Regions from separate parts of the Halobacillus sp. H74 genome, predicted to be linked through region 1. Evidence: predicted binding sites of a transcription regulator. Region 1 holds the regulator's gene; the other holds the start of a gene.
What was found. Region 1 encodes LexA, which represses DNA repair genes until DNA is damaged. Its sites were predicted from a motif close to CGAACATATGTTCG; they were not measured.
Positions count from the first base shown of each region.

Region 2: the regulator LexA is predicted to act here: its motif matches at 7,444-7,457, upstream of ruvA (Holliday junction branch migration protein RuvA).

Region 1 is NZ_JBQQCI010000002.1:212,140-227,434, reverse strand. Features, by position in the region: gene acnA (aconitate hydratase AcnA) at 1-1,161, opposite strand, end outside; gene ACTWPX_RS04360 (DUF2621 domain-containing protein) at 1,449-1,877, shown strand; gene ACTWPX_RS04355 (CcdC family protein) at 1,889-2,371, opposite strand; gene ACTWPX_RS04350 (response regulator) at 2,407-2,766, opposite strand; gene ACTWPX_RS04345 (Na(+)/H(+) antiporter subunit B) at 2,781-3,209, opposite strand; gene ACTWPX_RS04340 (cytochrome c biogenesis CcdA family protein) at 3,276-3,980, opposite strand; gene ACTWPX_RS04335 (YneF family protein) at 4,115-4,339, opposite strand; gene sirA (sporulation inhibitor of replication protein SirA) at 4,413-4,835, opposite strand; gene tkt (transketolase) at 5,041-7,044, opposite strand; gene ACTWPX_RS04320 (DUF896 domain-containing protein) at 7,398-7,631, opposite strand; gene ACTWPX_RS04315 (YneB family resolvase-like protein) at 7,728-8,378, opposite strand; gene lexA (transcriptional repressor LexA) at 8,696-9,319, shown strand; gene ACTWPX_RS04305 (CotY/CotZ family spore coat protein) at 9,579-10,130, shown strand; gene glnA (type I glutamate--ammonia ligase) at 10,356-11,687, opposite strand; gene ACTWPX_RS04295 (MerR family transcriptional regulator) at 11,712-12,116, opposite strand; gene ACTWPX_RS04290 (methionine gamma-lyase family protein) at 12,242-13,492, opposite strand; gene hflX (GTPase HflX) at 13,511-14,746, opposite strand; gene ACTWPX_RS04280 (AAA family ATPase) at 14,822-15,295, opposite strand, start outside.
Region 2 is NZ_JBQQCI010000005.1:98,332-113,626, reverse strand. Features, by position in the region: gene spoVB (stage V sporulation protein B) at 1-313, shown strand, start outside; gene ACTWPX_RS12830 (DUF421 domain-containing protein) at 334-990, opposite strand; gene ACTWPX_RS12825 (ArsB/NhaD family transporter) at 1,048-2,334, opposite strand; gene ACTWPX_RS12820 (TIGR04086 family membrane protein) at 2,457-2,840, shown strand; gene yajC (preprotein translocase subunit YajC) at 2,887-3,150, opposite strand; gene tgt (tRNA guanosine(34) transglycosylase Tgt) at 3,166-4,302, opposite strand; gene queA (tRNA preQ1(34) S-adenosylmethionine ribosyltransferase-isomerase QueA) at 4,337-5,362, opposite strand; gene ACTWPX_RS12800 (DUF2905 domain-containing protein) at 5,564-5,761, opposite strand; gene ruvB (Holliday junction branch migration DNA helicase RuvB) at 5,758-6,759, opposite strand; gene ruvA (Holliday junction branch migration protein RuvA) at 6,778-7,395, opposite strand; gene ACTWPX_RS12785 (BofC C-terminal domain-containing protein) at 7,560-8,138, opposite strand; gene ACTWPX_RS12780 (YebC/PmpR family DNA-binding transcriptional regulator) at 8,216-8,968, opposite strand; gene ACTWPX_RS12775 (YhcN/YlaJ family sporulation lipoprotein) at 9,047-9,604, opposite strand; gene nadE (NAD(+) synthase) at 9,675-10,412, opposite strand; gene ACTWPX_RS12765 (phosphotransferase) at 10,448-11,407, opposite strand; partial or broken gene safA (SafA/ExsA family spore coat assembly protein) at 12,380-12,527, opposite strand; gene pheA (prephenate dehydratase) at 12,697-13,572, opposite strand; gene ACTWPX_RS12750 (ACT domain-containing protein) at 13,587-14,036, opposite strand; gene obgE (GTPase ObgE) at 14,054-15,295, opposite strand, start outside.

The DNA of each region.
Region 1 (15,295 bases):
TGGAATCAAGTCTTGAGGACGTTTAGGTCCTGATAGATTCGGCTCCAATTCTCCGAGATCGATTTCAACCAGGGAAGTGAACTCTGGATCTTCGAAGGATGGATCGTACCAAAGACTGTTTTTCTTGCAGTACTCTTCGACCATATTGATTTGCTCTTCACTACGTCCAGTCAGACGCATATATTCAAGTGACTCTCCATCAACTGGGAAGAAACCACATGTAGCTCCATATTCAGGCGCCATGTTGGAAATGGTAGCGCGATCTGCAAGCGGCATTTCTTGCAGACCAGGTCCGAAGAATTCAACGAATTTACCAACAACATTCTGTTCACGAAGTTTTTGTGTAACTTTCAAAGCCAAGTCTGTTGCGGTGGTTCCTTGCGGAAAGCTTCCGTTCAACTTAACACCGATAACTTCAGGAGCAGGGAAATAAGAAGGTTGTCCGAGCATTCCAGCTTCCGCTTCTATTCCTCCCACACCCCATCCAAGAACACCAAGGCCATTGATCATCGTCGTATGTGAGTCGGTACCGACAAGTGTATCTGGATAAGTATCATAAGAGCCGCTCTCATTCTCTTTCGCATGAACGACATTCGCGATGTATTCAAGGTTCACCTGGTGGACGATTCCTGTTGCTGGCGGGACAGCGCGATAGTTATCGAACGCCTTTTGTGCCCAGTGAAGGAACTCATAACGTTCCTCGTTTCTTTCGAATTCAAGTTCCATATTGATATTAAGTGCGTCAGCTGTCCCGTACTTATCTACTTGTACGGAGTGGTCAATGACAAGATCCACAGGTACTTCCGGGTTGATCTTATCAGGACTTCCACCCATGTCCACCATCGCTTTTCTTAACGATGCAAGATCGACGACAGCTGGTACTCCGGTAAAGTCTTGCAAAATGACACGGGAAGGTTTGAATGGAACATCTTCCCCTTTAGATTTCTCAGTTCCCCAGTTTGCTAGACTCTCTACGTGATCATCTTTAATGACACGTCCGTCATGTTGACGTAACAGAGATTCTAGTAGGATACGGATGGAGAAAGGCAGACGGGAGATCTTACCATGTCCCGCATCTTCTAAGGCTTTCAGGTCGTAATAGTTGTACGTTTGGCCGTTCAGGTCAAATTGTTTGCGAGCATTAAAAGCATTGCTAGCCATATTCCTTTTACCCCCTCATCAATATTCAATGGTGATGCCGTTTATCCGGCTTCTCCATTCCCCAATTTTTGTACATTTGATCCCTTCATACATAACAAGTTCACAAATCTGCAACCCTTATTGTAAATGAAAACGATTTATAAGTAAAATATATGAACGTAAATTTTTCATAATTCGACAATTTATATATTTGAGCCCGACATAACAGGAACACTTGTATTTAAATGGAGGAACTTTTATAATTAAATAAAGAACTGATTACAAGAAAAATGAAACAGGTGATAGGTATGTCAGGTGGATTTGCCCTATTCATAGTCGGGTGGATTGTCATCATGGTCGGTTTGATGAGCATCGGTGGTTTTTTCATGTTCCGGAAATTTTTGAAACGATTGCCGAAAGAAGATGGGAAATCAATCATTGATTGGGAAGAATATTATGTGGATAAGACCCGTCATATGTGGGCCTCTGAGCAGAAGGAGCTTTTGGAAGAACTCGTCTCTCCTGTTCCTGAAATCTTCAGAGATGTAGCCAGACAAAAAATTGCTGGCCGCATCGGGGAAATCGCACTGCAAAAAAAGAAGAAAAGAATTACGCAGGATATCTTGATCGAAGGTTACATTCGTGCCACTCCGAAACGGGACCATAAATTCTTAATCAAAAAGCTTGAAGAAAAAGAAATTGATATGACACCATATCATCCATTACTTGAACGATAAAAGGACCAGGCTTACGCCAGGTCCTTTTTTGCGTCTAAATTCTTTTCTAATTGTAAATATTGCCTCAGCATAGCCAGACGCCATGTCAAAATCATTCCCAGAGCCAGCAGAAAGAACATCCCGCTCGTTTCTCCAAAGGAAACATGCTGCCCGATAATCAGCTTGAAGATGACCCGCAGGATCAATAAGCCGAACAAAATGAAGACGAAAGCTTTGGAAGGCTTTAAATAGATGTCTCCACCCCTCACCTCGAATTTTGAGGTCCGGATAAGAAAAAACGAGAAGATCACGCCAACTAAAAGCGCTTCAATCACCTGACTCCACTGGACCCTGAATTCAGGAAAAATGAACATCAAGGCTCCAGTACTCATGAAGAATGGAGGCAAAATGATTTTTTTTACACTTGCAGGCTGCCTGGATGCGCGAAGTCGGATGAAAATCATCCCCGTCGCCATACATGCAGCTACAATAGTACTTGCAATCAACCAAAACATACCATTTCACTCTTTCTTCTCTGCCTGAATAAAGTTTAGTTTAACACACGGTCAATCGCATCAAGGACGCGGGATTCATCAAAGGGTTTGACAATGAAATCTTTCGCACCCTTCTCAATTGCTTCAACTACCATCTTCTGTTGTCCCATAGCTGAACACATGACGACTTTTGCTTGTTCAGACTGAGCTTTGATTTCCTTAAGAGCTTCAATACCATTCTTTTCAGGCATTGTGATGTCCATCGTAACTAAATCCGGTGAAAGTGCTTCATATTTTTCTACAGCTTCCTGCCCGTTTTCAGCTTCTCCGACTATTTCATGGTTCCCATTCTTCAAAATGTTCGTCAGCGTCATACGCATGAATTTAGCATCATCGACAATCAGAATTTTTGCCATTCATCCTTCCCCCTTCATTCACGGTCGTTTGCAATCGTCAAGATAATCGTCATTGTGACTCCGACGACCGCTAAATAGACCCCAAGGTCGAACAATAGAGCCGTAGCCAGTTCGGTTTTACCTAAAATGGGCAATTGAAAGTAAGCGAAGGTCTGCGTCAGGAACGGCTGGCCGAATATAAAGGACCCGACTCCTGTACCAGTTGCGATGACCAAACCTACAGGTATCACATAACGAAAGTTGATTGGCAGAATTTTTTCCATTGCTTTGATGCCATAAGCCATATACATGAGGATGATTGCAGCAGCAGTCATGAGACCTCCGATGAAACCACCACCGGGCGCATTGTGCCCAGCAAAAAACAAGTAAATGGAAAACCCTAATAGTATGAAAGCGATTAAAGTAGTTGTTGTTCTTAATATGATGTCGTTGGTTCGGGTCATACAAATACTCCTTTATTTTTAATCAATACTTTTATCTTAATATAAAAACCGCATAAAATCTATATTTTAGAAACCTTGGAATCCAAATAAACCAGCAAGATATGATGTAAGCTTAGCCATCCAGTCGAAATATAAAGCTATTCCCACAAGAATCATGATGTATCCACCTACTTTTAAAATCTTTGCGCTGTGACGTTTGATCCAATTCAATTTGCCGATAAAGAAAGAAAGCAGCAAGAAAGGAATTGAGAAGCCCATGGAATATGAGAGCATCATAACTACAAACAATTCAGGTGAATCGGCTGCCAGAGAAAGTACACCTGCGAGTATCGGTCCCGTACAAGGCGTCCATCCAAGTGAAAATGTCAGGCCGATTAAAAAGGACCCCAAATATCCAGAAGGTCGGTTTTTAAAACTGATTTTCCTATCTTTCATCAAAAATTGAAAATTGAATACTCCAATGATGGTGAATCCAAAAAAGATAATTAAAATCGCACCCAAACGACGGATGATCGACTCATTTTGGATTAGAAACTGAGAGAAAAATGATCCCGAAAACCCTATAATCATAAAAATCGTCGTAAAACCTGCTAAAAATAGAACGGTATGAATTAAGCTTGTACGTTTCAACATTCCATTGTCTTCTTTTAATTCATTGACACTCATCCCTGTTATGTAAGAGAGGAATGCAGGATATAAAGGAAAAACACATGGAGAAATGAACGATAAAAACCCTGCTCCGAAAGCTAGGAATAGATTCACATCCATCATAATATTATCCTCCAAACTCTTAGTCGCCCTCTATTGTATCAGAGGTTTTTTCAAAAAACGATGAAACTACTGTGAACATCTTATGTTTTCCATAGAGAAAGCCTTCTCCCCGTACAGGAAGAAGGCTTTATGAATTATTTCATTTGGTTGTTCATTGAACGCATCATTTGATTGATCTTCTTCTGTGATGGCTTTTGACCCATCTGCATCATCAATGTGCGTAGCATTTGTTCGTTGATTGGTGGGTTTTTTTTCAAATAATTCATCATATATTTTCTTGCGATAAAGAAGCCAAGGGCTGCCCCACCGACAAGCGCTAGTAAAGCTATGATGATGACCCAAACGATCCCCAATGTCATGTCTTCGTCTTCCTCCTTCGTATTGTCTCCCATAACAGTATAGTAAAACGGCCTTTAGAATACAATAGTCGTTTTACGATAATAGACGTTGCCGTGCTTCAGATGTGATCCAGCCATAATGTTCCCCTGAAGTTTCAATGATATAAAACGTATGGGTCGACATTCTCAACGGGCTGAATGCAACACTTTCAGCTTGCCACAGACTATCACACTGAAAAAGACAACAATAATTCTTATCGACTATTATATCATACGGAAGGGCGAAATCGAAAAAGCGACGACAAAAAGAACCATTTTTTTCACTCGATTCCTCTATTAACTCTTTGTCTAAGTAACTTTCGAAAGGGAAAGGCTCTGTTATGTAGGAGAGTTGCCTGTGATGATGACGACTTCCAGGATTCCTCAGCCATTCTAAGAAAAACCGCTTCATAAGATCTGCTTTATAGTAATATTGTTCTGTAATTTCACGTTTGATTGAAAATATGATGAAATACATTCCACTCACTCCTCCCTATCATTATAAAAACAAATAGATAGATTTCGTGTCGTATTGTGGCAGGAAGCAGTTTCTTTTTTTGTCTATTTCGCTCTGTTTATCAGCCCTTCTACCTTTTCAGATGGATCCCTTCAAGTGGAAATGGTTTTACTCAATATGTACAAAAAAAGCTGCCCCCGTTATATACCAGGGGCAGCTTTATTGTTTATTTCATTAGGTTTTCCGCATGTTTCACTACATTTTCAACTGTAAAACCATAGTTTTCAATGACTGTATTTCCAGGTGCGGAGGCACCGAATGTATCGATTCCAATGACAGAACCATCAAGACCAACATAACGTTCCCATCCGAAGGAAGCAGCCATTTCAACTGCAAGACGTTTACGAACGTTCGGAGGCAATACTTTCTCTTTGTATTCCTGAGGTTGTGCATTGAAACGATCGAAAGAAGGAATACTCACGACGCGGACATCGTACCCTTTCTTCTTCAATTCGTCTTGGGCTTTGACAATTAATTGAACTTCAGAACCAGAGGCGAGAAGGATAGCATCAGGCTCTTCTTTATCTGAATCACTAAGGATGTATGCTCCTCGCTTCAGACCTTCGTAAGCATTCTCTTCTGTACCTTTAAGTGTAGGAAGCCCTTGACGAGTCAACACAAGCGCAGTAGGAGTGGTATTAGATTCCAGAGCGATTCTCCACGCAGCATTGGTTTCGTTTCCATCTGCAGGACGGACGACTGAAAGGTTCGGCATTGCTCTAAGTGAAGGCAGCTGCTCCACTGGTTCGTGTGTCGGACCATCTTCACCGACTGCTACTGAATCGTGAGTAAACACATAGTTCACAGGAAGGTTCATAAGTGCAGACAGACGGATTGCCGGACGCATGTAATCACTGAAGACGAAGAATGTGCCGGCATAAACTTTCAGGCCTCCGTGTAGACACATACCATTCATGGCAGAAGCCATCGCAAATTCACGTACCCCAAACCAAATGTTACGCCCAGCATAGTTTTCACGGGAGAAGTCTTCCTGATCTTTCACGGCTGTTTTGTTTGAACCGGCAAGATCGGCACTACCACCGAAGAAATAAGGGATTGCATCAGATAAAGCATTAATCGCACCCCCGGAAGCTGCACGGGTTGCAGGACTGTCCTCACCAACTGTATAAGAAGGCAGTTCTTTGTCCCATCCTTCTGGCAGCTCACCACGGATGGCTGCTTCCAGCTCTTTCCCAAGCTCAGGATATGCTTCTTTATATTGAGTCATCAAATCATTCCAGGACTGCTCTTTATCTTGACCATTTTCCTGTACTTTCTCTTTGAAATCTTGATAAACTTCATCAGGTACATGGAAAGGTTCATGACCCCATTCATAAAATTCTTTAGCTGCAGTCACTTCATCTTCACCTAAAGGTGCACCATGAGAATCAGATTTACCGGATTTGTTTGGAGAACCGTAGCCGATAACTGTTTTAACTTCGATCATAGTCGGCTGATTCGTATTCGCTCTCGCCTTTTCCAGCGCTTTCGTAATTTCTTCTGTATCTGTGCCGTTTTCAACACGGATAACCTGCCATCCATAAGCTTCATAGCGTTTTTCAACACTCTCACTGAAAGAGCGATCCAGATCACCATCAAGCGAAATATCATTTGAATCATAAAGAACGATTAATTTACCAAGACCAAGGTGGCCAGCTAAAGAGGCGGATTCTTGGGACACACCTTCCATCAAATCTCCATCGCCGCAAATCGTATAAGTGTAATGATCTACTACATTGTAGCTCTCGCGGTTGTATTTAGCTGCCAGATGGGCTTCAGCCATCGCCATACCAGTTGCCATAGCGATCCCTTGTCCAAGAGGGCCTGTCGTAGCCTCGACTCCATCCGTGTGACCAAACTCAGGGTGACCGGGAGTTTTGGAATCCCACTGACGGAAAGACTTCAAATCGTCCATCTTCACATTATATCCTGAGAGGTGTAATAGACTGTAAAGCAGCATAGATCCATGCCCTGCTGATAATACAAAACGGTCACGGTTGAACCATTCAGAATTATTCGGGTTGTGATCCATGAATTTCGTCCATAGTGTGTAAGCCATCGGTGCAGCCCCCATAGGCATCCCCGGGTGACCAGAGTTTGCTTTTTCTACTGCATCGATCGTAAGTGTTCTGATCGTATTGATTGATGTTTGTTCAAGGCTGTTAGCCATGTCCAACATTCCCCTTTCTGTTCAGGTATATGTACCATGTATTATCCTATAATGAAAATCCATTTGAAACAAGCATAGGATGAACTTTCTTAAAGATCTTCCCTATACTTTCCCCTTAAATGATGGAATTAAACAGACGTTCATTCGCTACTGAAACGTTCCTTAAGAGTGATTCAAAAACAGGAAGATGAGGTTTTCAGCTCTGACTAAGAGCGTCTCATTAAAGGTTGTCATTGATCTTTCATAATAATCTTTACCAGTATCTTTTCTTCTATTTTGTTATAGCCGTTTTCAATTTCCGGGAGAAACAAAAAAGAAAGCACTCTACTGCAATAGAGTGCTCATGGAAACAGTTAGTTCTTTTTCTCATTTTCCTGCATTTGTTTAAGTTTTTTCGGTGTAACATCTGTACCTTCAGGATCGATGACAGTGACACCTTTCAATTGGTTCTTAAAGGATTGACGAGCATTTTTCAGATATTCTTGTCTTAATTTCTGTTGTTCATTCTTTTCCTCTTTCGACAATTCTTGTTGTTTTGATTTATTGGCTAACTCGTTGATTCGATTGATTTTCTCTTTGGATAACATAAGATCCTACTCCTTTATATATAGTCTGGACCGTAAAAACATGAAAAAGACAAGCAGCCTTTAAGACTCTTGTCATTTAAGTATATATTAACTTGCTTATTCTTCTTTTTCAAGCGATAGATATTCCTTATATCTACGGTGGACCGTCGCTTTAGAAACATCGTAACCCAAGCCTCTCAGAGTGGCAGCGATATCTTTGAACGTCAGGTTATTCCTTCGCAAACGAACTACTTCTTCAATGGGAAATTCTATACGTTCACGTCCCGGGGCTAAATGTTGATTCGAAAGGTTGGAAGCCGGGTCATAGCCATGATCTACTGCTTTTCTCATCCCTCTGCGTATTTTCATATTATGGATTTTTCTTTGATATTCTTCAACAATGCCTACGATTTGCAGGACCATCGAGTCAGATTCTGAAAGCTCCAGCTCCCCTTCATGGGAAAGGGAAAATATTTTCACTTCCAAACGATTCAATTGATGGAAAAGTGCTATTTTCGTATTCCCGCGCCCGAGTCTGGTTTCATCTTGGATCAGCAGACCATCTGCTTCCCCTTCTGAAAAATAGGACAGCAGGCGGAAAATCCCCTCGCGCTCGATGTCATACCCACTCGCTTGTTCTTGGATGCATTCGACCACTTCCATCCCATGGACTTGTGCCATGTTTGCAAGCTCTGTCTTTTGTCTGTTCAATGAGGTTACCTGTGCCTCTTTTTCCGTGCTGACACGACAATATAATAGTACTTTCATGATGCCTGATCCTTCCTCCTATAAGTTCTACGACTGATTTCTTACCCGCTCGTAACCATAGAATAATAGAGAAAGGCAAAACTCACAACGAACAATAATAAATAAGTGTAATCAAGTTTGGATAATTTGTTGAACATGATTAATCCCTCCGTTTTAAGAACGAACGTTCCCTTAGAACCTGTGTTCGCATTTGTTGATTACCATTATAGACGAATGTGTGTTCTTGTCAACTTGTATTTTTCGAACGCTTGTTTGTGTTTTTGAAATGACCGTGGTACAATGTGGTTACTATAATCCTATGTACGAGGTGCTAATCTATGAGTAAACTTTCAAAGCGGCAGCAAGAGATATTAGATTTTATTAAAGAACAAGTATTAATGAAAGGTTATCCACCATCAGTAAGGGAAATCGGAGAATCTGTCGGGCTGGCTTCCAGCTCTACCGTACATGGACATCTATCCAGACTGGAGAAGAAAGGGTATATCCGCCGGGATCCTACTAAGCCAAGAGCAATAGAAGTCATCGAATTAGAAGAAGATCATAGCATACCGAGAAGTGAAGCCTCTTATGCCCCAGTGATAGGTAAAGTTACGGCAGGGTCTCCTATCACTGCAGTTGAAAATATCGAAGAATACGTGCCGCTCCCAGACACATTAGCAGGATCAGACGACAATACATTCGTCCTTATCGTGCAAGGGGAAAGTATGATCGAAGCAGGAATATTGAATGGAGACATGGTGATAGTCAGACAACAGCAGACAGCTCAAAATGGAGATATAGTCGTTGCAATGACAGAAGATGAAGAAGCCACTGTCAAACGCTTCTTTAAAGAGAAGAACCATATCCGCCTTCAGCCTGAAAATGCCACGATGGAACCGATCATCTTGAACGATGTATCGATTCTAGGAAAAGTCGTCGGTTTATATCGCACAGTTCATTAAAAAGACGAGGGGATTCCCCTCGTCTTTTTGCTATCTCATACTATTTATAAATAGAATCGTACATTCACTTCTCTGGCCATCAATCTTTCTATATATTATGACGCTACAGTTTCCAAAAAGACTATAATAAGTTTCTGACCTTCCACTAGACTCTTTCATTATGTACAAGCGCACATTTCTTCTCCATCGTGACAATCTCCCATCCTCTTGTCTATTTCTCTCATACTCTATTAGTAAATAGTGTAAAGGAGTGAAATAAATGAGTTGTAAATGTAAAAAAAGCAACTGTGTCTGTGAAAAGGTAAGAAAAATTGCCGCAGCACAGGACGAAGTTGCCAATAATGATTGCTGTCGTGCTGGTTCATGTGAGAAATCACTAAGAGATTTGCTTTCTCCTGCAGCGAATGGGAACGGAAATGACACGATTCCGTTCATGCTTCTATGTGGATGTGAAAGTGCACTTTCCGGTTTGCTTCCGTACTTTGCCTGGGGAGTAAGAAATGTCAACACATCCTGCTTCGGTCCCATTCCGTCTCCATTTTTCCGTGTTAAGAAAATCAAAGAGGATGACAAATGCTGCGCGGTTTTAGAACTGCTGTATCCGAGCTTGTGTGACGAAACACCAGATTCATTGCTAGACTTCATCGAATATGATGGATGGTTTGCAACAGGGGCTTGTGTAGAAGTGGATCTTAGTAACTTCACTGGTATCACGTGTTTCCCACCAACAACAACGATGACACCTACTGCTAGTAATATGCAAGCAGGTATCAATGCTGTTAATGCTCTACGCAATCAGCAAGCTAAATAATCAGGGGACACCTTGTATGATTTAAATGATAAAGCGACCTTACACTATGATAAGGTCGTTTTATTTATGTGTGACGGGTACTTAAATTCATGCTACTTTCTCTCTACTATACAGAGTAATCCAACTAAGGAGCTTTTCTATTCATCTTTTCAGGGCGGTGTATCCATTCATCCCGCAGCGTACAAAAAAGCCTCAACACGAAGAGTGTTGAGGCTTTTGTAAATATTAATAAGTTTGTAAGTATTGTTCACGTTCCCATGGATGAACCTGAGTACGGAACATATCCCATTCGATTTCCTTCGCTTCAATGAAGTGTTCGAAAAGGTGTTCCCCAAGTGCTTCAACCATGATCGGGTCTTGTTGCAACTCTTCAAGCGCATCATAAAGGGTAGCAGGAAGGTCTTTCACGCCATGAGCTTCACGTTCTTTTTTATCCATAACGTAGATATTACGATCGACAGGTGCTGGGGCTTCTAATTTATTTTCCACACCGTCGAGTCCGGCCGCAAGCAATACCGCCATGGCCATATAAGGGTTGGCCGCTGGATCGACACTACGTACTTCGATACGTGTGCTTAACCCACGTGAAGTCGGTACACGTACAAGCGGGCTTCGGTTTTGTCCAGACCAGGCGACATAACATGGCGCTTCATATCCTGGAACTAGACGCTTATACGAGTTGACTGTAGGATTCGTCACGGCTGTGAAGTTTGTTGCGTGTTTAATGATTCCTGCTGTGAACTGGTAAGCTACTTCAGAGAGCTGCTCTTTTCCATTTTCTTCAAAGAAGGCGTTACCATCTTTATTGAATAGGGACATGTTTGCGTGCATCCCGGATCCATTTACACCGAATAATGGTTTAGGCATGAATGTAGCATGTAAACCATGTTGACGTGCAATCGTTTTGACAACCAGTTTAAATGTCTGAATGTCATCACAATGTTTCACAGCATCGGAGTATTTAAAGTCAATCTCGTGCTGTCCCGGAGCTACTTCGTGGTGGGAAGCTTCAATTTCAAAACCTATTTCTTCAAGTTCAAGAACGATATCCCGACGACAGTTCTCGCCCAAATCGGTCGGTGCTAAATCAAAATATCCACCTTTATCATTGAGCTCCATCGTAGGATTTCCTTTTTCATCCAATTTAAACAGGAAGAATTCTGGTTCTGTTCCAATATTGAACGCAGAGAAACCAAGTTTCTCCATTTTCTTAATGTTTCGCTTCAGATTATAGCGCGGGCAACCTTCAAAAGGCGTTTTATCTGGGTTGTAAATGTCACAAATGAATCGTGCCACTTTCCCCTTTTCGGAAGTCCATGGGAAAACGACGAATGAGTCCAGGTCCGGTACTAAGTACATATCGGACTCTTCAATTCGAACGAAACCTTCAATAGAAGATCCATCGAACATCATCATTCCATCTAATGCTTTATCTAATTGGCTTAGTGGAATTTCCACGTTTTTGATTGTGCCCAGCATATCAGTGAACTGCAACCGAATGAACCGGACATTTTCCTCATCGATTTTTTTGTAAATTTCTTCTTTTGTCAAACCCATTACATCTTCCCCTCTCAACACTAATTAATGGAAGAATCTAGACATTTCTCCCTGCCTGATTCCCAATTTACCTTGCCTTCCCGCTGTGAATAGTTCTTGTTGGAGCATACGACGAAGTTCTTTTTCAGTCAGTTCATTATGGACTTCCTGAATTTGTTCTTCATCGTAAGCCTGGTTCTCTGGCTGTTTATCAAGCTTAAGAACTTTTTTAATCCCCGCCATGTTCACTCCTTGATCAATAAGGTCTTTGATTTCTAACAATCGATCGACGTCATTGAATGAGAACATACGGCGGTTCCCTTCTGATCGGGCCGGATGAATCAGCTGATGCTGTTCATAATACCGGATTTGCCGAGCAGTAAGGTCTGTTAAAGATTGAACAATCCCCATCGGGAACAAGGGCATTGAACGACGAATTTCATCACTCATCGATGTGCCTCCTCCCCATAAGAATGATACTTTAATTATACTTCAAGCAAGGTATATGTCAACATATGTGAGGAATGTTCACATAAGTAAATTTAACAAGTGAAACAGGTCGTTAACCTGCGCTTTTAATCAAGCTTAACCATTCCTTCTTCTATCAATTGTCCAGCAGCATTCAAGACAGCTATTTTGACATGAGCGTAAGTCAGCCCGCCTTGTACAAAGGCAGTATATGGCGGGCGGATCGGTCCATCTGCTGTCAACTCCAAACTTGCTCCTTGAATGAAAGTTCCTGCTGCCATGATAACTTCATCTTCATATCCCGGCATTGCGCTCGGTTGAGGTTTGACATGGGAATTTATCGGTGATGCCTGCTGGATGGTTTGACAGAATCGGATCATCTGTTCTGCAGTTTCAAAGTTGACAGATTGGATTAAATCGGTGCGCTCCGCATCAAAGGGAGGGCTTGTATGGAATCCCAGCAGATCAAGGAACCTGGCAGAAAATATCGCACCCTTCAATGCCTCTCCGACAATGTGGGGGGCGAGGAATATTCCCTGGTACATTTCTTGAAGACTATTGAGACTTGCACCGGTTTCTTTCCCTAACCCCGGGGCAGTCAAGCGGTAACTGCACTGTTCGATCAATCTTTTTCTCCCGGCTATGTATCCCCCAATGCGGGTAATTCCTCCTCCCGGGTTTTTAATTAAAGATCCCGCAATCAAATCGGCTCCTGCCTCCAAAGGTTCCTTTGTTTCTACAAATTCGCCATAACAGTTGTCGACAAATACGATGACATCCTTCTTCAGACTACGGATATACTTAATGATGGACGCTATTCGTTCTATATTGAATGATGGTCTGTCGTCATAGCCTTTTGAACGCTGGATCGCCACTACCTTTGTCTCACTCTTTACCGATTCACTTATCTTTGCTTCATCGAAGGACCCTTCCGCGGTTAATGGGACAGATTGATAAGTAACTCCAAAATCCTTCAACGAACCTTTGTCCTTATTCCCGGATGTCCCTATAACTTCTTCAAGTGTGTCATACGGTTCCCCGGAGATGTACAGGAGCTCATCCCCTGGCCGCAGCACTCCAAATAACGCCGTAGTTATTGCGTGTGTCCCTGAAATCAATTGAGGGCGTACGAGGGCATCCTCCGCATCGAAAATCTCCGCATAAAGAGCCTCTAATGTGTCTCGCCCGAAATCATCATAGCCGTACCCTGTGGTCGGATTGAAATGGGAGTCACTGACTCGTAATTTTTGAAAGGCGTGTAAGACTTTTTCTTGATTGGATTCGACGATTTTATTCACTTTGGCATGTTGCGCCGCTATTTGTTGTTCTGTATTCAACTTAATTTCTTTCAAGTCCATGTTGTTCTCTTCCTAACATTATAATATCTGATGTTTCAGAGGGTGGGCTGGATGGATGAATCCATGTAGCGCATATCCTTCTTTCTCTTCATAAAAATGCATGGAGGTAACCATACTGTATGATTTGAATTGCTGCAGCCTCTTCCCTTCTGAAGCATGTACAAACACATCGTATTCATGCCATTCTTCCTGGAGTACTCTTTCGATCTTATTCAATACCCGCTTTAAATCAATCGGGTCATGCACACTGACGGTCAAAGAAGGATAGGCATCAGGAATGAAGTCCTCCGTGAGTAAATCTTTTTTATTATACACAGTCAGAACGGGTAAATGATCGGCCCCCAAATCCTCCAGCAGCTTCAATACCGTTTTCTCCTGTTGAAGGTGGTCCGGGTGGGAAGCATCCACCATATGCAGAACGAAATCAGCTTCTGTCACCTCTTCCAAAGTCGAACGAAAGGCAGCGACCAATGTTGTCGGTAGATCTTGAATGAAGCCAACTGTATCTGAAACTAACGCTTGGAACCCTGATGGGAGACTCACTTGTCTAGTTAAAGGATCGAGAGTGGCGAACAGCAGATCTTCCTCAAAAGACTGGCTTTCAGTTACGCGATTGAAAAATGTTGATTTTCCGGCATTCGTATAACCGACAATCGCTATTTGAAAAGCGCGGTTGTCTTTGCGGCGCTTACGGTATTGCTCCCGTTGTTTAACTACAGCATCCAGCCGCTTCTTAATGTCATCAATTCGGCGACGGATGTGACGGCGGTCACTTTCCAGCTTTGTTTCACCAGGCCCCCGCGTCCCTATTCCCCCACCAAGGCGTGACATCTCTGTCCCTTGACCAGCCAGGCGTGGCAGCAAATATTGTAACTGAGCAAGTTCGACCTGCAATTTTCCTTCTTTTGTCCGGGCTCGAGAAGCAAAAATATCTAAAATCAACTGGCTGCGGTCAATGACTCGGCGTCCAACCTTTTCAGAAATATTCCGAAGTTGGCCTGGGGAAAGCTCGTCATTGAAAATAACGAGCTCCGCGCCCGAGTCATCCGCTTCCTGTTTGATTTCTTCTAATTTCCCTTCGCCCAGATATGTAGCCGGGTGAACCCGCTCTCGCTTTTGTGTGATGATCTTAGCGACTTCACCATCAGCTGTTTCAGTCAAAGATTGAAGTTCTTTCAAGGAGGACTGAAAGCGGTCCTCCAATTCGTCAGGATCTTTTCTTGCAACTAACACGACTAATTCTTTTTCACTCATCCTTACACCTACTTTTCTACATCTTCACCCCACCCATCATAACAAAAAAGCAACAGAAAAGAATCATATCGCTCACTAGTGGATGTAGGTATGTTTAGTCTGCACATTGAAATCTTCTGACTGCAGTGTCATCAAGGTTGTTTTCTTGGGATTAGGACTACCGATCACACGCCATGCATGCTTTCGTATAGCTTCTTCAATAAGGTTTCTTACATACCTCGCATTGGAAAAATTCTCACGTTTCTCCCAGCATACAGACTGTAAATGCTGATGCAATTTTCTTTTTGCTTCTTTTGTTAAACAATATTCCCTTTCCTCGATCATCCCAAAAGCGATAGCCGAAAGTTCTTCGGGATTATAATTGGAAAAAGAAAGCTGAATCGGGAACCTTGAAGCTAAGCCGGGATTGATCGTCAAAAAATCATCCATTTCATCAGGGTATCCTGCCAGGATGATGATCAATTCATCATGGTGGTCTTCCATACATTTCACCAGCGTATCAATAGCTTCTTTACCGAAGTCCTTCTCTCCTCCGCGGGCAAGCGAGTA
Region 2 (15,295 bases), on a different contig from region 1:
TGGCGTGGCCATAGCCATGGTTGTGGGTGTAGTCATCGTAACATTATTACATTTAGGAGTTTTGATGAAATATAAAGTGGTCTCCTTTCCGGTTCAGATGTTCATGAAATTCATAATGGTTATAGGCATCACTGGCTATATCGGTTTTCAATGGAAACATCACTGGTTACTTGCCAGCAAACCTTTATCACAACTGTTAACAATGGGGATCGCTCTTTCCCTGCTTTATATCTTCCTGTTGTTCCTATTCAAATTGCTAAGTAAGGAAGAATGGAAATTAATTCCCTGGAATCGCTTATTCCATAAAAAATAACCGCCTCCTGCGGTTATTTTTTATGTGTATTCATTATTTTCATCGATTTTTATTTCTCCTTGATCATTAATGGTGCATAAGGATATTTGCTCAAACGACTGAAACCCGTGTTTACGAACTTCGTTTAACAGCCATTGTTTATGTTTGCGAATCGTCTTCAAACCGCTATATTGAACTTTTCCATCAGCGATAAGTACGACAGCATAATCAGAATACCCATTTTCTTTTTTCTCAAAAACGGAGAGTTTACCAGAGGGTTCTAAAATCGCGTAGGCTACATCATCGACTTGTTGAATTCCGTGTTCACGTAACTGAAGAAGCAGATCATTAAAATTGTAACGCTGCCGCCTCATTTCATGCTCATCCACTTTCCCATGTTTAATGATCACTGAGGGCTTTCCATCAAACCAATTACGGAATCGTTGATTTTTCAAAGAGACCCACGCACTGACTAATTGAATGGTCAGTAATATAGCCATAGGTACAATCGCCTGCCATATAGGGGCATCTGGTTTTTCGATTAGAAAGACAGCAATTTCTGCGAGCATAATGAAAACAACCAGGTCCATGACGCTCAATTCGCCGATTTCACGTTTACCCATAAACCGGAATACGAGCAAGATGATTAAATAGGTGATAAGAGTACGAAACATGACGGAAAGTACAAGCACATCCATCCACAACCTTCCTTAAAGGTTTGCCTCTTGTTAACATCACCTATTTTGTTAAATTTATTAGAGGAAGGGGAGTAAATAGCGGAACCACACATAAACCGTGGAAATTAGCAGAGATAATAATAATACTGGGATACCGTAAAAGGAAAACTTCAAAAAAGGAATGGGTTGATTATGACTTGCCGCTAAACCTGCAACAACGACGTTAGCCGAAGCACCCACTAATGTTCCGTTCCCTCCAAGGCATGCACCAAGGGCTAATGACCACCACACTGGATCGACGTTCATCATGCCATACCCTTGCAGTTCCTGCACCACCGGAATCATGGCTGCCACAAACGGAATATTATCTACAACGCCTGACAATATTCCTGCACTCCATAACATGACCAGTGATGTAACAGGCATGTCACCTCCTGAAATCCAGACCATGCCCCTGGCCAATTCATCAATGACTCCAACGGTTTCCAGGCCTCCTACTAACATAAAAAGTCCCATGAAGAAGAACAAAGTGACCCACTCTACTTCCTGAAACACATGCTCGACATCCAACTCTTTCTCAGACAAGAATAACAACAGCAACGCTCCACTTACTGCAATCGTAGTAATGTCCATATGAATGAACGGGTGCATCATAAAACCGGTGATTGTAAGGAGTAAGACGGATATTGACTGAACAAGCAGTCGGGAAACTTTCAAATGTTCTTTGGCATCCATCTCCATTAATGCAGCAGCCAGCTTTTCATCATAGCTCAAGCTTTTTCTGAACAACAGAATCGTACTGCCAATAACTACTACAAAAATAATCAACACTACTGGACCGAGGTGGTATAAAAAAGAAACAAAACTGAAATGCTCAACGGCTTGTCCGATCATGATGTTAGGTGGGTCACCGATCAATGTAGCTGTACCTCCGATGTTCGAACTGAAAATCGTTGTAATTAAATACGGAAAAGCGGGAAGTTTCAAACGTTCGACCAGAGACAAAAGTACAGGAACAAATAAAAGGACTGTCGTAACATTGTCCAAAAAAGCCGAACCGACTGCTGTGAATAAAGCAGTTACCATCAGTAATGGCACAGGACGGCCTTGTACCATTTGAGCCAACCGGATCGCCATGAAGGTGAATATCCCCGTCTTTTTTGTGATGGATACAAGGACCATCATCGAAAATAACAATGCGACTGTTTCCCAATCAATGAACCCAAAAGCTTCCTCCCATGCATAAACTTTAGTTACCAATAGAAGTACGCCACCTGCTATGGCCACAAGAGCCCGATTCAACTTTTCAGTCATAATCAGTACATAACTAGCCACGAATATAAGCAATGCAAGTACAGTTGACATAGATCTTCCCCTTTTACACGGACTTTACTTATATCTATTCAAGTAAAAAGGAAAATATCTGCTTCTATAACAATAGAATTGATGCATATAGTTTTAAAGACAAGCTTTTTAGGGGGTATGATATGAAAAATTTATTACAGGGAGTTTTAGGGTATGGAATAGGTTCTATCTTCATTCTCATGATTGTTTTCGCAGGGGTATTGGCTTTATTACTAAGGTTTACCGGGGTGGAATATCAAACGCTCAATCAAATGGCATTGATTGCAGGCATCAGTATCCTTGCATTCGGGGGCATGCTCGCGGCGTACAAAGGAGAACAAAAGGGATGGTTATCTGGAGGTATGACTGGACTCATTTTTGTAAGTGCAATGATCTTATTCCAAATCATCTTTGAGAACCAGCTGGTCTCTTTACCACAACTCAGTTATTTTGGTGGATTAGTGCTTGCAGCGTGGTTAGGTGGAATGATCGGTGTAAATTTACCAAGACGAACGGTGAAAAGATGAGAAATACAGAAAATCCCGTTACAAATAAATGTAACGGGATTGCTCTTTAATCCTGGTTCAGCTTTTCTCGGATGGAAGAGCGGTCGAATTTCATTTGTGTACCGTCTTGTACAGAAACAACAAGCGTACCTTCATCTATAGCATGAATCGTACCGTGCATTCCTCCGATTGTGATAATTCTATCACCCTTTTGCAGATCAGACTGCATCTGTTGGACCTTCTTCTGTTTCTTTTGCTGAGGTCGAATCAACAGGAAATAGAAAATGACGAACATTAGAATAATAGGTAATAATCCTACTAATGTATCCATTTATTTTCCCCCTTTCTAAAAGTTCTTAGCATTTGGTTTGTTGAAACCATACTGCTCAAAGAATTCTTCTCTAAAGTCACCGAGTCGATCTTCTCTAATGGCCTCACGCACTTGCCTCATTAATTTTAACAGAAAATAAAGATTATGATAAGTCGTAAGTCTGAAACCGAAAGTTTCGTTCGCTTTTACTAAATGGCGGATATAGGCGCGACTATAATTCCGACATGTATGGCAATCACAATTTTCATCAATCGGCCGGAAATCACGGGCAAACTTCGCGTTACGTACGACCAATCTGCCTTCAGATGTCATAAGTGTTCCATTGCGGGCAATCCTTGTTGGCAGAACACAATCAAACATATCAATCCCGCGAATACTCCCATCTATCAATGAATCAGGTGACCCTACACCCATGAGATAACGAGGCTTCTGTGTTGGAAGCAATGGAGTCGTGAAATCAAGCACGCGGTTCATCACATCTTTGGGTTCTCCAACAGACAGACCACCGATAGCATAGCCAGGGAAGTCCATTGAAGTTAGATCCTGGGCGCTCTGACGACGAAGGTCCTCATACTCCCCGCCTTGAATGATACCGAACAACCCTTGAGCATCAGGGCGCTGATGCCCTTCAAGGCACCTCTCAGCCCAACGGCTCGTCCGTTCTACAGATTGTTTCATATATTTGTGTTCTGCCGGGTAAGGAGGACATTCATCAAAAGCCATCATGATGTCTGCACCTAAAGCATTTTGAATGTGCATCGCTTTTTCAGGCGATAAGAAAAGCTTTTCCCCACTAATGTGATTACGGAAGTGGACACCTTTCTCTTCAATCTCTCTCAAGTCACTCAAACTGAACACCTGGAAGCCACCGGAATCAGTCAAAATCGATCCATTCCAATTCATGAAATCGTGTAATCCACCAGCTTCCTGTACAATGTCCTCCCCAGGACGAAGCCAGAGATGATAGGTATTCGATAGGATGATTTGAGCTCCCATCCGCTCTAATTCTTCAGGGCTCATTGTTTTAACAGTTGCCAAAGTCCCCACCGGCATGAACATCGGGGTTTCGAATGACCCGTGGGGTGTGTGCACTTTACCTAAACGGGCACCTGTCTGCTTACATGTTTTTATCAACTCATAGGTTACTGCCATTTTTTCTACCCTTTCTGACTTTTGATCTTCAACATCATGTAATGAACATCGCATCTCCAAAACTGAAGAAACGATACCTTTCTTCTACAGCTTTTCGGTATGCCTCTAAAATGAAATCCCGCCCAGCGAATGCACTGACGAGCATGATCAACGTTGACTTTGGTAAGTGGAAATTCGTAATAAGCCCATCGATCGCTTTCAGTGTTTGTGGAGGATAAATGAAAATGTCCGTCCATCCACTCGCTGCCGTGAATGTACCGTGATCGCGTATAATGGTTTCGAGAGTTCTCGTAGACGTTGTACCGACAGAAATAATTCTGCCCCCACGCTGTCTCACTTCATTCAGTTGATCTGCCGTTTGCTGGTTCAATTGATAGAATTCTGCATGCATATCATGCTCTTCGACATTGTCTACACTCACTGGCCTAAAAGTACCTAACCCTACATGTAAGGTCAGATAAGCTATTTCAATTCCCTTTGCTTGCAGCTCTTCCAGGAGATCCTCTGTAAAATGCAGACCTGCAGTGGGGGCAGCTGCCGACCCCTCTTCCTTCGCGTAAACCGTTTGGTAACGTTCACGATCTGGAAGCTGTTCTTTAATGTAAGGAGGGAGTGGCATCTCACCTAAGGAGTCCAGTACCTCAAGAAAAATCCCACCGTAGCTGAATTTCACTTTACGGCCGCCATGCTCTTGAAGTTCTGTACATTCAGCTGTCAATTGACCTTCTCCGAACACTATGCGAGTCCCCACCTTCACCTTTTTGGCAGGTTTGACAAGTACTTCCCATTCATCTTTTTCTGTTTGATGGAGCAATAGAACTTCAACTTTCCCGCCGGTATCTTCTTTTGCACCATATAAGCGGGCGGGCAAAACTCTCGTATCATTCAACACAAGACAATCGCCGGAATTCAAATATTCCGTGATCTGAGAAAAGTGCCGGTGTTCAATCTCATTTGTTCGCCTATTACAAACCATAAGACGAGAAGAAGAGCGATTTTCTAAGGGCACTTGTGCAATCAACTCTTCAGGCAGCTCAAAATCATACTGCTTAATATCCATATAAATCCCCTATTCTTCCTAGCTTATTTTAAGATAAAAAAGTAAGCGCCACGTTCTCCCCCCAGTTACTTACGCAGAACAACATTGAGATGACAAGTCTTACTCGATCAAGAGTCTGCTTACGATTGCGGAGGGCTAGCGCTGATGCTGGATAATCCATAAGTACATGCACCTATGTTGCGCGCACAGAAATCCGTCCTCTCAAAATTTCCTGAATAAGAGAAAAATCAATGAAAGAACGATACTTGCTATAATCGAAGTCATAATAGGAAAGTAAAAAGTGACATTGCCCTTTTTAATGCTTAAGTCACCAGGTAGTTTGCCAAAAATACTCCATAACAATCCGATCACAATAAACACAATCCCTATAACAATAAAGATTTTACCAAACCCCGTCAAGAGCCAGGCACCTCCCTATTGAAATGGGCATAAGCTTTCGGGGTCACTACCCGGCCGCGTGGCGTCCTTTGGATATACCCGATCTGCAGCAGAAATGGTTCATATACATCTTCGATTGTTTGAGATTCCTCTCCAATCGTTGCTGCGATCGTATCCAGACCGACGGGACCGCCTTGGAAGCCGTCCATAATCCCTTTAAGCAATTTGTGATCAATAAAATCAAGTCCTTCATCGTCGACTTGAAGCATTTTAAGGGCTTCTTGAGTGGTTTCTTTAGAAATGCCATCTTCTCGCTTAACTTGAGCAATGTCCCTGACACGCTTCAATAAACGATTGGCAATTCTCGGGGTCCCTCTCGAACGCCGTGCTATTTCCACTGCTGCATCATAATCAATATCGACATGGAAAATTTCAGCTGTCCTTTCCACAATAGAACACAATGCATCGGTTTCATAATATTCTAACCTACTATGGACACCGAAGCGATCCCTTAATGGGGCTGAAAGTAAACCCGCTCTAGTCGTAGCTCCGACTAAAGTGAAAGGAGGCAAATCCAGCCTGACGGAACGAGCACTCGGACCGTTTCCTACTACGATATCCAAACAAAAATCCTCCATTGCAGGATACAGAACCTCTTCAACTGAGCGTGGCAAACGGTGTATCTCGTCGATAAAGAGAACATCGCCGGGTTCTAATGACGATAGGATTGCGGCCAAATCTCCCGCTCTTTCAATAGCCGGTCCTGCAGTGGTACGAAATTGCACACCCATTTCATTTGCGATAATTGATGCAAGGGTTGTCTTACCCAAACCAGGTGGTCCATACAACAAAGCATGATCGAGAGGCTCATTCCGCATCCTTGCTGCTTCTATAAAAATACGAAGGTTGTTTTTCACTTGATGCTGACCAATATACTGATTGAGTCTTTCCGGCCGTAAGCTTAGTTCAATATCCTGATCAGCTTCTTGTTGTTCACCAGATATCATACGATCTTCCACCTATAACCCTCCTTATTCTTAGGTTTTCATCAGCAGTTGCAGGCCTTGGCGAACATAATCATCCACATTTCCATTGTTTGCTTTCTCAAGTTCAGTCCTGACAAATTTTACTTCTTTATCGGTATAACCTAAGGCTTTCAGCGCTTCAATGGCATCATCTACACGTTGACGCTTTTCATTTGAAGGTAAATCATCTTTATAGAACAGTGTATCCTCATTTTCTTCATCTGGTAACCAAACCACCAGTTTACCTTTCAAATCGAGAATCATCTGCCGTGCTGTCTTCTTCCCGACTCCAGGAAACTTCGTCAAATATTTATCATCTTCTTGCTCAATCGCTGAAACGAATTCAGGTACGCTCACCGTTCCAAGTATGGCGAGCGCACCTTTCGGACCAATTCCTGATACATTTAGCAATTGAGCGAATAGCTGCTTATCTTCTTTTTTCTTGAAACCATATAAAGACTGGTTATCTTCTCTAATATAATGGTATGTATGTATTTTCACTTCATTGTTTAAAGCATCTTGAAAATGAAAAGGGTTGGCACATAAGATTTCATAGCCAATACCATTCGTTTCTATAATGACCGACCCCTCATCAATGGTCGTCAACTGACCTTTCACATAACTAATCATTAAAGTAATCCTCTCTAACCTTTATTCTATCCTTAATATTGTAACATACAAGCACATGTTCGCCCATAATCATGTCAAGGAACTTTCAGCCTCAGTACCCGGGAAATGCTTCTTAGTGGACCACAACAAAAACAGCCACTTTTCATCTGTGGCTGTTTCGTCGATTATACTTCGCCTTCATCTGAGTATTGTTGGAGAACTTGCTCAAAATGCCGTTGATCTTTGATTTTTATTCCTGTTTCCAATTCTTTTTCCCGTTTGGACTCTAAAGGTTTAACAGGAATAGGCTTGAAGGATTCCATCACTTTCCCATTATCCGGCAGACCTTGAAAAACAGCTAGTTCTCCATTCTCTGTCAGCCCGAAGTAACCTTGCTGCTTCGTCAGTGGAGAAATATCTTCTACATGCCTTTGGAAGACTACTGTATCTATATGCTGTTCTTCTACCGTCCAATCTTCATAAGTGGCCCAGAAATCCATCATGGACCAAATGGTTTCTTCTTTTTTGGTTGTCTCTGTTACACCGTCTATATAATGTTCTCTTAATATCACCTTAAGTTTCAAAGGTTCAGGCTTCACGAGAGTTTTGACAGTGTCTGTACTCTGACTGCCTTTCCCTTGGATTATACGCTGTGTAGAGTTGTCTTCAGCAGCTAAAGGCTCTGGTTGGGAGTTTGAAACAAATGCCCAACTTAAAACTAACAAGCCCATGACTGCCCCCGCTACCAACAACCACCTCTTCATGATCATTCCCCCTAACAGAAATAACTTCTGCTCCTAGTGTGTCCAGAAACAGAAGTTATTATCATAGAAAAGGGGAATTACGCTAATTTTTCCAGAATCGATTCATCGGCATCAAGATTGTGATAGACTTCCTGCACGTCATCATTATCTTCAAGCATATCAATCAATTTAAGCATTTTTTCAACGCCTTCTTCATCAAGTTCGGTATAAGTCTCGGGTATCATCGTCACTTCACTTGTAACGAACTCATACCCACTTGTTTCTAAGGAAGCTTTGACATCTGAAAAGGCTTCAGGCTCTGTATAGATTTCATACCTTTCGGCTGTTGTTTCCATTTCCTCTGCTCCTGCTTCAATAGCCTCCAGCATAAGTGATTCTTCGTCAGTTTCCATCGAGGTACGGTCAATGACCAGGTAGCCTGAACGATTGAACATGAATGCTACACAACCATTCTCCCCAAGATTCCCTTCATTTTTATTGAAAGCATGTCGGACATCCGCCGCTGTACGGTTTTTATTATCCGTCAACACTTTTACCATGACGGCTACACCGCCGGGCCCGTACCCTTCGTACGTATATTCTTCATAATTGACACCATCTAAATCGCCCGTGGCTTTCTTAATTGCACGATCCACGTTGTCATTCGGCATATTGTTGGATCTCGCTTTATCGACAGCTATACGCAAAGGAGGGTTCGTATCCGGATCTCCCCCACCTTGTTTCGCTGCCATAAAAATTTCACGGGCAAGCTTCATGAAAAGTTTTCCACGCTTTTTGTCTTGAGCACCTTTCCGATGCTTGATATTACTCCATTTTGAATGGCCAGCCATGGACATTCTCCTCTCCCAAGCAAATCTTTTCTACTTCAATATATCATAATCCCCAGTTGCCTTAAAAGAAGAGCTTTTCTACTGTTGTTTGAAGAAATCCCTGATTTGGTTTTTAAGCCGATCCGGAGCTTGAGATGCTTTCAAGCGGCTATTCAAATCTTTCATATGATCCCAATTGTTGTTGTTTGTATAGATCGTCACTTTTTTATCGGTCAACTCTTCAACCTTTGTCTGGATCTTCTCTGGAACAGATTGATCTCTTCTATCATAAGGATTAACCATAACGGCTACATATACATGATCATCCGTGGAAAAAGCCTGGGCCATTGTCACCTCTTCTAATTCATGAACCTTCTCAACGATTTCCATTGCATCTTCGTTATTAAAGTCATTATCATGAGAGCGGTTCGTTTGATTATAACGGGAATTTCTAAATTCTTCCTCTGCTGTCCGCTTAAAATAACTATCTTTCCCAGTTGGAATCTTCCCTCTTCTTTGTACGCCTTCATCCGCTCTGTATTCCAAAGGTTCATAAAAGGACTCCTCTTCTTTAGGTTCTGGTTCAGCTGTATCTTCAGCTTGACAAGCTAACAAGGTTGTACAAACCATTAAATACATAAATATTATTTTCCACATAAAAACATTCTCCTTTTACCCTTACTATGGGTCCAAGAAGAATGTTTTAGTCTGGCAATATTCGCCATGATTATTTAGGAGGAGCAGGGGGTAGCTGTCGTTTATGAGCCGAACGTCTGTGCATGGCTTCTATGATTTCACGGTCTTTCTCAGGGATTTCCTTCCCTTCAAGGTGACGATCGATATTCGCGTAACTAGTTCCCATCTCATTTTCATCTGTTTGACCTTCCCACAAACCTGCACTTGGCTGTTTATGAATGACTTCACCAGGGACACCAAGATACTCAGCCATTTCACGGACTTCCCCTTTAGTAAGATTCACAAGTGGAACAAGGTCCACGCCTCCATCTCCATACTTTGTAAAATAGCCAGTGTACCATTCAGCAGCATTATCTGTTCCTACCACTAAATATTTATGATTGGTCGCCACCGTATAAAGTGTGCTCATCCTCAAGCGCGCTCGCAAGTTTGCATCAGCCAATTTCAATTGGTTTTCATCGAGTTGATTGGTGCTTTTCAATTGCTGTTGTATGTTCGAAAACATCACTTCGTGCGTTTCGGTCAAATCCACCGTTATGGAAGGTAGACCACATGCTCTTAAAACACTTGTTGCATGTTTTTGATCATCTGATTGGCTTTTACAAGGCATGACGACTCCCAGAGAGCTTTCAGGGCATGCTCTTTTAATTAAATTCGCTACAACTGCAGAATCGATTCCGCCACTGACACCCACTAGCAGTCCATCTACATTCGCTTGTTCGACCTGTTCTTGAAGCCATGATATTATCTTGTTCACATTTTGTTCCACCGGATTGCTCATCCTTTCACACATATGATATATAATCATAGCATATGTTCAGCATATCGGACAAACTTCTTCCGGGTCTCCCACGATTTCTCCAATTTACGAATGTGACGGATGAGAGTGGATTCTTCCCTTAAACTTTGTCTATATCCATAAAGCCATTCCCTTAATAAATCAGCAGGGACCAGGACTCCCTCCCACCAAATTTCGCGGTCTTTTATATGGGGAAAATATTTAAGTAAGGTAGACCGCTGGCTTTCTACATAAGGAAGAAATCTTTGTGCTAATTGAATGTGATCATAAATCCTCGGCCCTGTATGCAAAAGATCGAAATCGATTAACTTGATGCTTTTGTCAGGACTGATGATAAAGTTATGATGTGCCACATCCCCATGCAGCCACTCATGATTTTCCCAGGCTTTTTCTTCAATCTCCCCCCAGGGGTGAGCCGAAAACTTTTCAAGACGGTCCATCATACAAGACCTCAATTCCTGGTACATCCCTTTTTTTCTGAAGTCTGAGAAGATATCTCTCGTTTCTTCAAAGTGCTCAAGCCGTTTTTCCCATTTCACATACAGAGGGTCTTTTGGGATAGAAAGTACCGCAATTCCCTTGGTCGTCCGGTGGAATTGGTGAAGAATTTGAACGGCTTTCTTGCGATCATTATGATTGTCAAATTCTGCATGCCTTCCCTCTACTCTTTCGAACAAAGACCAATCACATCCCAACTTACTTTTCGTGTACACACCATTTTCAAACGGAAAAGGTCGGGCGGCAATTTTATATGCATAATTCCAATGTTGAAAAAACTCTATTTGCTGCTGGATGACATGTAACCTTCGATACCCTTTCAATATGAATGGCTTATTCTGAAAACGGATTTTATATACCTTGGGTTTAATCGTTTTTTCATATTCAATAGGCAGCTTTTCTTCCATTTGCAGCCAATGAAAAAGGCGATCCGTATATGAATCGCCCTTCCGTCGTTCAGCTTTCATCTACATCATCGTCCCTCCAAGGCTGTGGAAATCCTTGGTCCATTTGTTGCGGATCGCATGGTCCCATTTGAGGGTTTGGCGGACCCCATCCTTGTTGAGGCTGTTGCCCCCATCCCATCTGAGGGTTCGGCGGACCCCATCCTTGTTGTGGTTGTTGACTCCCTCCCATTTGTGGGTTCGGTGGGCCCCATCCTTGTTGTGGTGGCTGCCCCCATCCCATCGGCTGTTGCATCGGTCCATGGTGAGGCTGCTGCCAGGGTGCCTGAAAACCATGCGGTGGTCCATATCCCGTCATCGGGCCATATGCTTGAGGCCCCTGCCCTTCTCCACAACCACAGTCCGAATCTGACTGGGCGCCCTGAACCATGTCATCTCCTGAATCATCATCCTCCCACATCTGCATCGGTTGTTGAGCCATGGGCTGGTGCATTGGCTGCTGATGCATCGGCATATGCATTGGCATCATGACATGGTGGGGCGGACAGCAATAGAAATCAGTATTAATGAGCTGAGGCTGCATTGGCTGCCCATATGGTTGTTGATGTTGAGGCATCGGCGCCTGCTGCATGGGTGATTGCTGTGGCATTGGTGCCTGTTGCGGCATTGGTGATTGCTGCGGCATCGGTGCATACTGTTCTCCTTTGACCTCTTCTTTTGATGCCTCGCCCTTCACTTCCTCTTTCGGTTGTTGTGGCATCGGCATTTGAGGTAAATGGAATGTTGTATAATAATTTTGCATTTGCTGATCGATACTTGGCATGGAAATCGGCATGCTCATATTAATCGGCTGCATTGGCTGCATCGGCTGCATCGGTTTTTCCATGACCCCTTTACTCACGGGCTTCTTCTCATCCTCTTTAATGGATGGAATCGGTTTTGGTGAAGTATCTTTATAAGGTGGAGCAGAAGGCATTTCCTTCTTCGGTGTTTTCGCTGTTTGTTTAGGCGCTTCTTTTTTCACTTGTTTTTTTCCTTGAGGGACTTTGATTTTCATACCCGGCATGATCATATCAGGATTGGAAAGCTGGGTATTTACAGATTTCAACTCTTCAAAGTCGACCCCATACTTTTTAGCTATCTTCCAGAGTGTATCTCCTTTTTGTACAATGTGAATTCTCACATCTGCAACTCCCTTCCTGTGATTCTAAGAAACGATAAGACAATAATAGCTTCATAACACTCTATGCAACACAAACCGAAAGATTGATGAAAAAGCCTATAATATTTTTCAAAAAATATAAACAAACCCCTGAATCCCAATTTATATCAGGATTCAGGGGTCATATTAATTATGCTTTTTGGACAGGCGTCGGAACGTCAATTTGGTAACTTGGATAAGTACCGAGGACCTTCAGCTGACATCCTAACGCCTCAAGCTCTGCCTGAACGCCAGGAAACAGGACTTGATCGTATGGTTGGTCTACATCTATTAAGAAGAAATAGTTGCCAAGACCCGTCTTCATTGGTCTTGACTCAATTTTGGATAAGTTCATTTTTCTCCAGGCAAACGCCGCCAGGACTTGATGCAATGCCCCTACATAATCCTTTGGCAGGGTGACCATGACCGTCGTCTTATGCTTGCTGACAGGATGATCTTTCACTTTCAATGTATGGGGTGTTTTTTGAACGACAGCAAACCGTGTGTGGTTGTTGTCATAATCATGAATCTCAGCATCCAACATCTTCAAGCCATTTTCTTCTGCGGCCAGGTGATTTCCGATTGCTGCTACCCCAGGACCAACGGAAGCAACGATTTCAGCCGCCTTTCCTGTAGAAGCTGTATATTCTAATTCCGCTCCAGGATAGTTTTTGTGCAAATACTGATGACATTGGGCAATAGCATGACTATGAGAATATACCTTTTCAATTTCTTCCCCGTGATGTTGATTATGGACCAGCAGATGTTGCTTAATGGGAACCGTAAGTTCTGCAATGATGGATTGGCTGACCTGGTGAACTAAATAGTCTATGGTCAAATGAACCGAGCCTTCAATTGCATTTTCTAATGGTACAACCCCCGTACCTATTTCTCCACTTTCTACTGCATCCAAGCAAGCAGGAATATTATCATAGCTGACATAGGACCCTCCATCAAAAAGGGCGTCGACTGCCATTTTAGTAAAAGTACCTTTTGGCCCTAAATATCCTATCTTTTGTTCCGACATGATTTCCCCTCCAGTTAAGCTCCTGTACTTAATATTTCTACCCGATCGACAAAGTCTAACTTATGCAGTTGCTGCAAAAGTTTCTCTATACTATCAACCATTCCCGAGGTATTCAAGGAAAGGGTGACATTCGCTTTCCCTTGTAAAGGGATGGTTTGATGAATCGTAAGGACATTGCAGCCTGATTCTGCCACTGTCAACAGCAAGTTCGACAATGTCCCTTTTCTATCCTCCAAATGGAAGAATAAAGTAATCATCTGTTCTTTCACCATCGCCTGAAAGGGAAAGACTGCATCCCGGTATTTATAAAAAGCGCTTCGTGACAAGCCGACCTGTTGGACAGCATCAAAAATCGATTCCACCTTGCCCCTTTCGAGCAGCGCTTTAGCATCTATCGTCTTCATCATTGCCTCAGGGAGAATATCACTACGGACTAAATAAAACTTTTCATTATAATCCGCCATAGCGGTCCCTCCCCTCGTTAATCGACAAATTCAAATTCGTAATCAAGCAGTCGAACAGTATCGCCGTCTTTAGCGCCGCGTTTCCTAAGCGCTTCATCCACACCCATGCTTCGCATTTGACGGGCGAATCGATTGATGGATTGATCTGTTGAGAAGTCTGTTCTCTTAAACAAGGATTCGATTTTTTCACCATATAAAACATAGGCTCCATCATCTGCACGCGTGATTTTAAATGGCGCTTCTTCTTTTTCATACTTGTAAATAACGCGTTCGTCGACTTCCTCCACTTGCTCTTCTTGCTTCGGAATCTGATCAAGAAGATCGGCTACTGCATATAACAATTCATCTATACCTTCTCTTGTCAAAGTAGAAATAGGATAAATCTCTACTTCTTTATCGCCTAATTGTTCTTTGAAAAATTGAAGGTGTTCTTCGGAGTCTGGCATATCCATTTTGTTCGCAATAATAATCTGCGGTCGGTTTTCAAGACGCTGATCATAAGAAGATAACTCATTGTTGATGGTCACATAATCTTCATAAGGATCGCGGCCTTCCATCCCTGACATATCTATGACGTGAAGTAATAATCTTGTCCGCTCTACATGTCGTAAGAATTGATGCCCAAGGCCTATCCCTTCATGAGCTCCCTCTATCAATCCGGGTAAGTCAGCCATAACGAAACTACGTTGATCCTGACTTTCTACAACCCCCAAATTAGGAGATAAGGTTGTAAAGTGGTAATCTGCAGTTTTGGGCTTAGCTGCGGTGACTACAGACAATAATGTCGATTTTCCTACACTTGGAAACCCTACTAATCCGACATCCGCCAACAACTTCAATTCCACGACTACATCCAATTCTTCTCCTGGTTCGCCATTTTCAGCAATTTCAGGCGCCGGGTTACGCGCACTTGTAAAACGGGCATTCCCGCGACCACCACGGCCCCCTTTGGCAATAACAGCTCGCTGCTTGTGCTCAGTCAAGTCAGCAATCACTTTATCCGAATCAGCTGCTTTGACTATAGTTCCTGGTGGCACGCTGACTACCAGTGGTTCAGCATTTTTACCATGCTGCTTCTGATTCATACCATTTTGCCCTCTAGCTGCTTTAAAATGGTGCTGATAACGGAAATCCATTAATGTATTAAGACCTTCATCGACTTCAAATATGACGTTTCCACCGTCGCCGCCATCGCCGCCAGCTGGACCACCCATTGGCACATATTTTTCACGACGGTAAGCAACTAGACCATTTCCACC